Regions from separate parts of the Rahnella sp. BIGb0603 genome, predicted to be linked through region 1. Evidence: predicted binding sites of a transcription regulator. Region 1 holds the regulator's gene; each other region holds the start of a gene.
The links. The regulator CRP, encoded in region 1, controls carbon source genes, mostly activating them, when cyclic AMP is high. The targets are predictions, from matches to a motif close to ATGTGANNNNNNTCACAT.

Region 1 (2,208 bases):
GTGTTGCCGGAAACGGATATGGGTTACTACCAGCAGATTCAGCTTTCGATGAACGGCTTTAACGCACCAGCCGGGGAAACGCCGGTAAGAACGGATTCGGTAGTGTGCGGGCTGAATATGGTGTTGCAGTCGGATTATCTGACGATTGTGGCGAAGGCCATGCGCGCGCCGTTCGGCTTACAGGACAGGCTTTGCCTGCTCAATATCGATACGCTGCCGGAAGCGGAATATTGCGTGCTCTATTCGCAGAAATCGCCGCTGACGTTTGCCGCGCGGCGATTTCTGGATTTACTGCGAAGTCAGTGCCAGTCGTACCACTGGTCGTGACTTATTCGGCGTTCACTACTTCAAAACTGTGGGTGATTGTCGCGGCTTTGCCCAGCATCAGGGAAACGGAGCAATATTTTTCCGCAGACAGGCTGACTGCGCGTTCCACAATTTTATCCGTCAGGTCTTTGCCGGTGACGATGAAATGCAGGTTGATGTGCGTGAACAGACGCGGTGCTTCTTCGCGGCGCTGAGACGTCAGTTTCACTTCGCAGTCACGCACGTCGTTGCGGCCTTTTTGCAAAATAGACACTACATCAATCGCGCTGCAACCGCCCGCCGACATCAGCAACATTTCCATCGGGCTCGGGGCTTTGTCGCCCGCATTACCATCCATTGTGATCTGATGGCCCGACGCTGACTCACCTAAAAACGTCAGCCCTTCTACCCATTTTACGCGTGCGTGCATGTGCTCTTCTCCCGGTGGATAAATTCGTCAAATTTTCCCCTCAGACTACCCTTTCACCCAAAAACTGGCAACGTAACCCGATCGCCATCATGCTGAAGCGAGACAACAGAAGACAGCATTGCAAACCTGTGTTACAAACAAAGCCGAAACATACTTTCCAGTAAATTGCGGTGACGGTTTTTGCGGTTTAAGAACAGAACCCACGGTGTTAACAGCAATAATCAGGCTGTTTCACTCCGACATCCGCTTGCAGCATTTCTGGGGAGTTATATGCTGAAAGGGCGCTTTTTAAAGTAAGTGCCGTACAGGGAACTCTGAGCCCTGTGATTTTGGGCAGCGATAACAACAGAGGATAATAGCAAATGGTTCTCGGCAAGCCACAAACAGACCCGACTCTCGAATGGTTCCTGTCTCACTGTCATATACATAAGTATCCTTCTAAAAGTACGCTGATTCACCAAGGTGAAAAAGCCGAAACGCTGTACTACATCGTGAAAGGGTCGGTTGCCGTCCTGATTAAAGATGAAGAAGGCAAAGAAATGATACTGTCATACCTTAACCAAGGTGACTTCATCGGCGAGCTGGGACTCTTCGAAGAAGGGCAGGAACGCAGTGCCTGGGTGCGTGCTAAAACTGCCTGCGAAGTGGCTGAAATTTCTTATAAAAAATTCCGCCAGCTGATTCAGGTAAACCCGGATATTCTGATGCGTCTTTCCGCGCAGATGGCAAACCGTCTGCAAGTGACGTCAGAGAAAGTCGGCAATCTTGCCTTCCTCGACGTAACAGGCCGTATCGCGCAAACTTTGCTTAATCTGGCTAAACAGCCTGATGCAATGACCCATCCGGACGGGATGCAAATCAAGATAACCCGTCAGGAAATCGGCCAAATCGTCGGTTGTTCACGTGAAACAGTCGGACGTATTCTCAAAATGCTGGAAGATCAAAGCCTGATCTCCGCACACGGTAAAACGATTGTCGTTTACGGCACACGTTAATCCCTCAGAAATTGGCGCGACAGCTAACTGTCGCGCCTTTTTTATGGGCTAAGCTTTACGCATGACGCTATGGCGAAGACTGTTCTATCATCCCGAAGTTAACTACGCGCTGCGCCAGACGCTGGTGTTGTGCCTGCCTGTTGGCATTTGCTGGCTTTTTGGCAATCTGCAAATGGGTCTGCTGTTCTCTCTGTGTCCCGCCTGCTGCAATGTCGCGGGTCTGGATACGCCACACAAACGCTTTTTCAAACGTCTGATGGTCGGCGGCACGCTTTTTGCCCTGAGCAGCATTCTGCTGCAAGTGATGCTGGAAAGCTGGCACATTCCCCTGCCGCTCATCATGCTGTCGCTGGCGTTACTGCTGGGCGTGACCGGTGAAATCAGCCCGCTGCATGCGCGTCTGTTGCCCGGTGCGCTGGTGGCGACCATCTTCACGCTGAGCATGGTGGGTCTGCGTCCGATGTGGCAAGCTCCGGC
Region 2 (2,208 bases), on a different contig from region 1:
GTTGTCCCACCCCCGCTTCTGGTAAAAATATGAAAAATAAAATTATTGCAGCAGGCGCTTTGATGGCTTTGTCCTACAGCGCGACCGTGCTCGCTGATGATAGCAAGGGCGAATTTGTTTCTGACTGGTGGCACCAGAGTGTTAACGTTGTTGGCAGCGCCGACACCCGCTTCGGGCCTACTCTGCGTAACGATGTTTATCTTGAATATGAAGCGTTTGCGCACAAAGACTGGTTTGATTTCTACGGCTATATCGATATTCCTAAAACCTTCGGTGCGGGTAACGGCAACGATACCGGTATCTGGGATAAGAACGGTTCTCCGCTGTTTATGGAAATCGAACCACGTTTCTCTATCGATAAGCTGACCGGCACTGACCTGAGCTTTGGTCCGTTCAAAGAATGGTACTTCGCGAACAACTATATCTACGATATGGGCCCGGACAGCGATAACCGTCAGAACACCTGGTATATGGGTCTGGGTACCGACATTGATACCCATCTGCCGATGAGCCTGTCTCTGAACGTGTATGCAAAATACCAGTGGGAAAACTACGGTGCAGCGAACGAAAACAGCTGGGACGGCTACCGTTTCAAAGTGAAATACTTCGTTCCTCTGACGCAGCTGTGGGGCGGTAACCTGAGCTACATCGGGTTCACCAACTTTGACTGGGGCTCAACACTGGGCGATGACGATTTCCGTGACCTGAACGGCAACAAAGCGCGTTCTAATAACTCTATTGCGTCCAGCCACATCCTCTCGCTGAACTACACACACTGGCATTACTCGTTCGTGGCGCGTTATTTCCACAACGGCGGCCAGTGGGCCGACGGCGCTGAGCTGAACTTCGGTAACGGTAATTTCGACGTGAAATCTACCGGCTGGGGTTACTACGGCGTGATCGGTTACAACTTCTGATTTCAGTGGTTAACCCAAAAAAACCCGGCTGATGCCGGGTTTTTTGCATTTCTGACCCTCTGATAATCCTGCGCATAACACACTTTTTTAGCTATTGAGTGAAAAATGAACACAACTACAGGCGATCCCATCGCGCCGTTGTGGCATAATGCGCGCCAAATCACATTTCCCAATGAAGAGCGAGCGTTGTGCTAAGTACTTACAACATCACCATGCAATTCGGCAGCAAGCCGTTATTTGAAAACATTAACGTCAAATTTGGCGGCGGTAACCGCTATGGCCTGATTGGCGCGAACGGTTGTGGTAAATCCACTTTCATGAAAATCCTCGGTGGCGATTTAGTGCCATCAGGCGGCAACGTGGTCCTCGACCCGAACGAGCGTCTGGGTAAACTGCGCCAGGATCAGTTCGCATTCGAACAGTTCAGCGTGCTGGACACCGTGATCATGGGCCACACCGAATTGTGGGAAGTGAAGGAAGAGCGCGACCGCATTTATGCAATGGCAGAAATGAGCGAAGAAGACGGCTACAAAGTGGCTGATCTGGAAGTCGCTTACGGCGAAATGGACGGCTACAGCGCCGAATCCCGCGCCGGTGAACTGCTGCTGGGCGTTGGTATTCCCGTTGAGCAACATTACGGCCCGATGAGCGAAATCGCACCGGGCTTTAAACTGCGCGTATTGCTGGCTCAGGCGCTGTTCTCTGACCCGGAAATTCTGCTGCTCGATGAACCGACGAACAACCTGGACATCGATACAATTCGCTGGCTGGAACAGGTGCTGAACGAGCGTAACAGCACCATGATCATCATTTCGCATGACCGTCACTTCCTGAACATGGTCTGTACGCACATGGCGGATCTGGACTACGGCGAGCTGCGCGTTTATCCGGGCAACTACGACGAATACATGACGGCGGCAACGCAGGCTCGTGAACTTCTGAGTGCTAATAACGCCAAGAAAAAAGCGCAAATAGCCGAGCTGCAATCGTTCGTCAGCCGCTTCAGCGCCAACGCCTCCAAATCTAAACAGGCAACTTCCCGTGCCCGTCAGATTGATAAAATTCAGCTCGACGAAATCAAAGCGTCCAGCCGCCAGAACCCTTACATGCGTTTTGAGCAGGACAAGAAATTGTTCCGTAATGCGCTGGAAGTGGAAAAAATCACTAAAGGTTTCGACAACGGTCCGCTGTTTAAAAACCTGGGTCTGATGCTGGAAGTCGGCGAGAAAGTCGCGATTCTGGGCGCCAACGGTATCGGTAAATCCACCCTGCTGAAAACGCTGGTGGGTGA
Region 3 (2,208 bases), on a different contig from region 1:
TGATTACCTGACGCTGGTTGAGCACCGTTATCTGATCATGGCGGCTGCTATTGTCCTGAAGACCGCTTTGCGTAAAGAACGCGGGCGGCGTATGGAGCACTTCTTCCAGCGGTTTGCCGATCAGCTCGTTTTCCGGCTGACGGATATCGAGTAATTCCCGGGCGGCGCGGTTAATGGAAATCAGCTGCTTCTCGGCATTAATCGCAAATACGCCTTCATACATGGCTTCCAGCAACGCTTTTTGCTGGCGAACCAGCAGCGCAATATCCTTGGGTTCAAGCCAGAACATCTGTTTTTTGACGTTACGGGTAAACATCCACGAGAAAATAAACAGCAGTAATAAAAGAAGAAGACCGTATAAACCGGCCTGCGCCAGACGGTGACCGTTAATATTGTCGATGTAAGACGTGAGATAGCCGACCGACACAATGCCGATGACCTGATTATTTTCGTCGAGGATCGGCGCTTTGCTGCGTAATGAAACACCGATGCCGCCCTGACGCACCGATATAATGGTTTTCCCGGCCAGCACCTCCGCGTTATCGCCGCCAATCATCGGCAGATCTATTCTGTCCGGGGATTCCGAGTGATAAAGATGCCGCTCGCGGACGTCACCAATCACGATATAACTCGCATCACTCTTATCGCGTAACGGCTGGATAAGACGGGCAATTCCCGGCACATCGCGACGGGCGACTTTCTGCGCCAGCCCCGGCATCAGCGCGATTTCGCTGGCCTGAACTTTGGCGCGTTGCCCCAGGTCGTGATGCAGCTGGCGGTCAATAATATGAAATAAAATAGCGCCCAGCAGTGCCAGCAACAGGCAGGAAAATACCACCAGAGATAAAAAGAGCTTTACCTGAAAAGGTAATCTTAATTTCATACATCCCGCCAAAAGCCAGCCCTGACACACACATCGAATAAGCCTATCACGGCGAAAACGCTGCCGTAATCTGACATAAGCGAAGTTGTGAACGAAGAAGATAAATAGAATGTAATTCACACAGTGATTGCAAGGTTAATTGCGGGTTTTACTACTTATCTGATAATCCTTATAAATTTGGACGCATTAACTCCATAAACACCATAACAACCTTTATCCCTGCGGCCTTAATTTGAACAACCTCACATCCGCCTGACCGGCCATTTTCATATGCTCAGATCATCAATAAGAAAAGTATTACCAAGAAAGAGGCAATGCCATGAGCACAACCGACGATTCCTACATCGCTGTCAACAAAACAAAAGCTTCCGGCCTGTCTGCCAGACAAAAATGGTGGCACATTCTGGATAACTACAAGATAGGGATTATTCCGCTGCCGTTTTTCCTGCTGGCGGGCGTGCTGATCCTGCTGGATTGCCTGAACGGCAAACTGCCCAGCGATATCGTTGTGATGGTCGCGACGCTGGCCTTCTTCGGCTTTGCCTGTGGCGAATTTGGAAAGCGGCTGCCGGTGGTCGGCAAACTCGGCGCGGCGGCGATTTGCGCCACCTTTATTCCGTCCGCGATGGTGCATTACGGTCTGCTGCCGGACGTTGTGGTCGATTCCACGGTCAAATTCTATAAATCCACCAACATTCTCTATCTCTACATCTGCTGCATTATTGTCGGCAGCATCATGAGCATGAATCGCCAGGTGCTGATCCAGGGCTTTATGCGGATCTTCGTGCCGATGCTGTGCGGGGAAGTGGTCGGGATGATCGCCGGAATGGCGATGGGTACCGCGTTAGGTTTACCACCGGTGCAAACCTTCTTCTTCCTGATCCTGCCTATCATGGCCGGTGGCGTGGGTGAAGGCGCGATCCCGCTGTCGATGGGCTACGCGACTATCCTGCATATGGAGCAGGGCGTGGCGCTGGGGCGTATTCTGCCGATCGTGATGCTCGGCGGCCTGACAGCGATTGTGCTGGCGGGCGTACTGAACCAGCTGGGGAAACGTTATCCGCATCTCACCGGCGAAGGTCAGCTGATGCCGTCGAAGAAAGGTGAACTCGGCAGCGGGACTGATGAATTCGAAGGAAATCCGGGCGTGAATGCGCTGGCCTGTGGTGCGCTGCTGGCGATCCTTCTGTACATGGTCGGGATGCTCGGACAGAAATGGATCGGCCTGCCCGCGCCGGTCGGTATGTTATTTGCGGCAGTGCTGGTGAAACTGGCTAACGGCGTGTCACCGACCATTCAGCACGGCTCGATGACGGTATATAAAT
Region 4 (2,208 bases), on a different contig from region 1:
TTTATCGTCATGACCACCTGGAAAAGCGAGCGCTTCCGCCTTATGCGCCGCATGAACGAACACGGCAATTCTCTGGAAGCGATGATCGCGTCCCTGGAAAAATCCCCGCCGGTTCGTGTTCCGGGCACGGCGGTATATATGTCGCGCGCCATCAACGTGATCCCGTTTGCGCTGCTGCATAACCTCAAACACAACAAAGTGTTGCATGAGCGCGTAGTATTGCTGACGTTACGCACCGAAGATGCGCCTTATGTGCATAATGTCCGGCGCGTCACCATTGAGCAGCTTTCGCCGACATTCTGGCGCGTGGTGGCGAGTTATGGATTTAAAGAAACGCCGAATGTGGAAGAAGTCTTCCACCGCTGTGGTCTGGAAGGATTGCCGTGCCGGATGATGGAAACCTCGTTCTTTATGTCGCACGAATCGCTGATCCTGACCAAGCGACCGTGGTATCTCTATTTCCGTGGCAAACTCTTTATGGCGCTTAGCCGTAACGCATTGCGTGCACCGGATCAGTTTGAAATTCCGCCGAACCGCGTGATCGAACTCGGTACACAGGTAGAAATTTAACGCTTTTTTCTGCCGCTCACAGGGCGCCTTCGGGTGCCCTGTTTTATTTCTTCACCCCTTTAATAATCACCAAACTCAAATTTCTGCGTGGTTTCTGAATCATTCAGCGAAACGTTTCGACGCTGATCACAATTCCATCACATCTTCGTTGCCTTGCCCGCTGAGTCTCATAAACTCATCCGTGAGCGAAACGTTTCGCTGTAGGAGTACACAATGAAGAAGTCACCGCTGTTAAATGCCGAAATCTCAAATATTATTGCCCGGTTAGGTCACACCGATCAGCTGGTTATTGGCGATGCCGGACTTCCGGTGCCAGCAGCTTGCCAACGCATCGATCTGGCGCTAACTCAGGGAGTGCCCACCTTTTTACAAGTCTTAGAGGTAGTGACACACGAGATGCAGGTTGAGCGGGCTATCCTCGCAGAGGAAATCCTCACTAAAAATCCTCAACTCCATGAAGCGTTACTCGCCCGATTGACACAACTCGAACAACACCAGGGAAACACCATTGCTTTGGATTACGTCAGTCATGAGGCATTCAAAGCGCAAAGCGAAAAAAGTCGGGCTGTGATCCGCAGCGGGGAATGTTCGCCCTACGCGAACATTATTCTGTGTGCCGGCGTAACCTTCTGAGGTCTTTATGCAACCTTTGCTGCAACTGACAGGCATTGATAAAGCCTTTCCTGGCGTGAAAGCACTCTCCGGCGCGGCGCTCAGCGTCTATCCGGGACGTGTGATGGCGCTGGTGGGAGAAAACGGCGCGGGCAAGTCCACCATGATGAAAGTGCTGACCGGCATCTACCAGAAAGATGCCGGCTCAGTACATTTTCTCGGTAAGGAAGCGGCGTTTAATGGCCCGAAAGCTTCTCAGGAAGCCGGAATTGGCATCATCCATCAGGAATTGAACCTGATCCCACAGCTGACCATCGCTGAAAACATCTTTCTGGGCCGGGAGTTTGTGAACGGTTTTGGCCGCATTAACTGGAAAAAGATGTATGCCGAAGCCGATAAACTGCTGGCACGCCTGAACTTGCGCTACAAAAGCAATCGTCTGGTTGGCGAATTATCAATTGGCGACCAGCAGATGGTCGAAATTGCCAAGGTGCTGAGCTTTGAGTCCAAAGTCATCATCATGGATGAACCGACGGATGCCCTGACCGACACCGAAACTGCCTCTTTATTTAGCGTGATCCGCGAGCTGAAAGCTGCGGGTTGTGGCGTGGTGTATATCTCTCACCGTATGAAAGAAATCTTCGAAATCTGTGATGACGTGACCGTATTCCGTGACGGTCAGTTTATCGCAGAGCGTCCGGTCAGTTCGCTGGAAGAAGACTCGCTGATTGAAATGATGGTCGGTCGCCGCCTCGAAGAACAGTACCCGCGTATTAATCATCAGCGCGGTGCGCTGCGTCTGCAGGTACGTGATGTCAGCGGGCCGGGTGTGGATAACGTCAGTTTTGATCTGCACAGCGGTGAAATTCTCGGGATTTCCGGTTTGATGGGCGCAGGCCGTACCGAACTGATGAAAATTCTCTACGGCGCGTTGCCGCGTAAAAGTGGCTATGTGTCGCTTGATGGGCGCGAAGTCGTCACCCATTCACCGCAGGACGGGCTGGCGAACGGCATCGTTTATATCTC

Region 2: a site for CRP is predicted at 1,066-1,083, ahead of M2403_RS11280 (ABC-F family ATPase). Genes of this name have one in related genera too.
Region 3: a site for CRP is predicted at 1,114-1,131, ahead of M2403_RS19555 (2-hydroxycarboxylate transporter family protein). Genes of this name have one in related genera too.
Region 4: a site for CRP is predicted at 685-702, ahead of rbsD (D-ribose pyranase). Genes of this name have one in related genera too.

Annotation. Positions count from the first base shown of each region.
Region 1 is NZ_JANUEX010000009.1:27,876-30,083, forward strand. It holds gene M2403_RS20655 (LysR substrate-binding domain-containing protein) at 1-327, shown strand, start outside; gene M2403_RS20660 (OsmC family protein) at 329-736, opposite strand; gene crp (cAMP-activated global transcriptional regulator CRP) at 1,099-1,731, shown strand; gene M2403_RS20670 (YccS/YhfK family putative transporter) at 1,793-2,208, shown strand, end outside.
Region 2 is NZ_JANUEX010000003.1:631,454-633,661, forward strand. It holds gene M2403_RS11275 (nucleoside-specific channel-forming protein Tsx) at 30-917, shown strand; gene M2403_RS11280 (ABC-F family ATPase) at 1,106-2,208, shown strand, end outside.
Region 3 is NZ_JANUEX010000008.1:21,670-23,877, forward strand. It holds gene M2403_RS19550 (sensor histidine kinase) at 1-883, opposite strand, end outside; gene M2403_RS19555 (2-hydroxycarboxylate transporter family protein) at 1,203-2,208, shown strand, end outside.
Region 4 is NZ_JANUEX010000010.1:5,569-7,776, reverse strand. It holds gene kup (low affinity potassium transporter Kup) at 1-570, shown strand, start outside; gene rbsD (D-ribose pyranase) at 784-1,203, shown strand; gene rbsA (ribose ABC transporter ATP-binding protein RbsA) at 1,211-2,208, shown strand, end outside.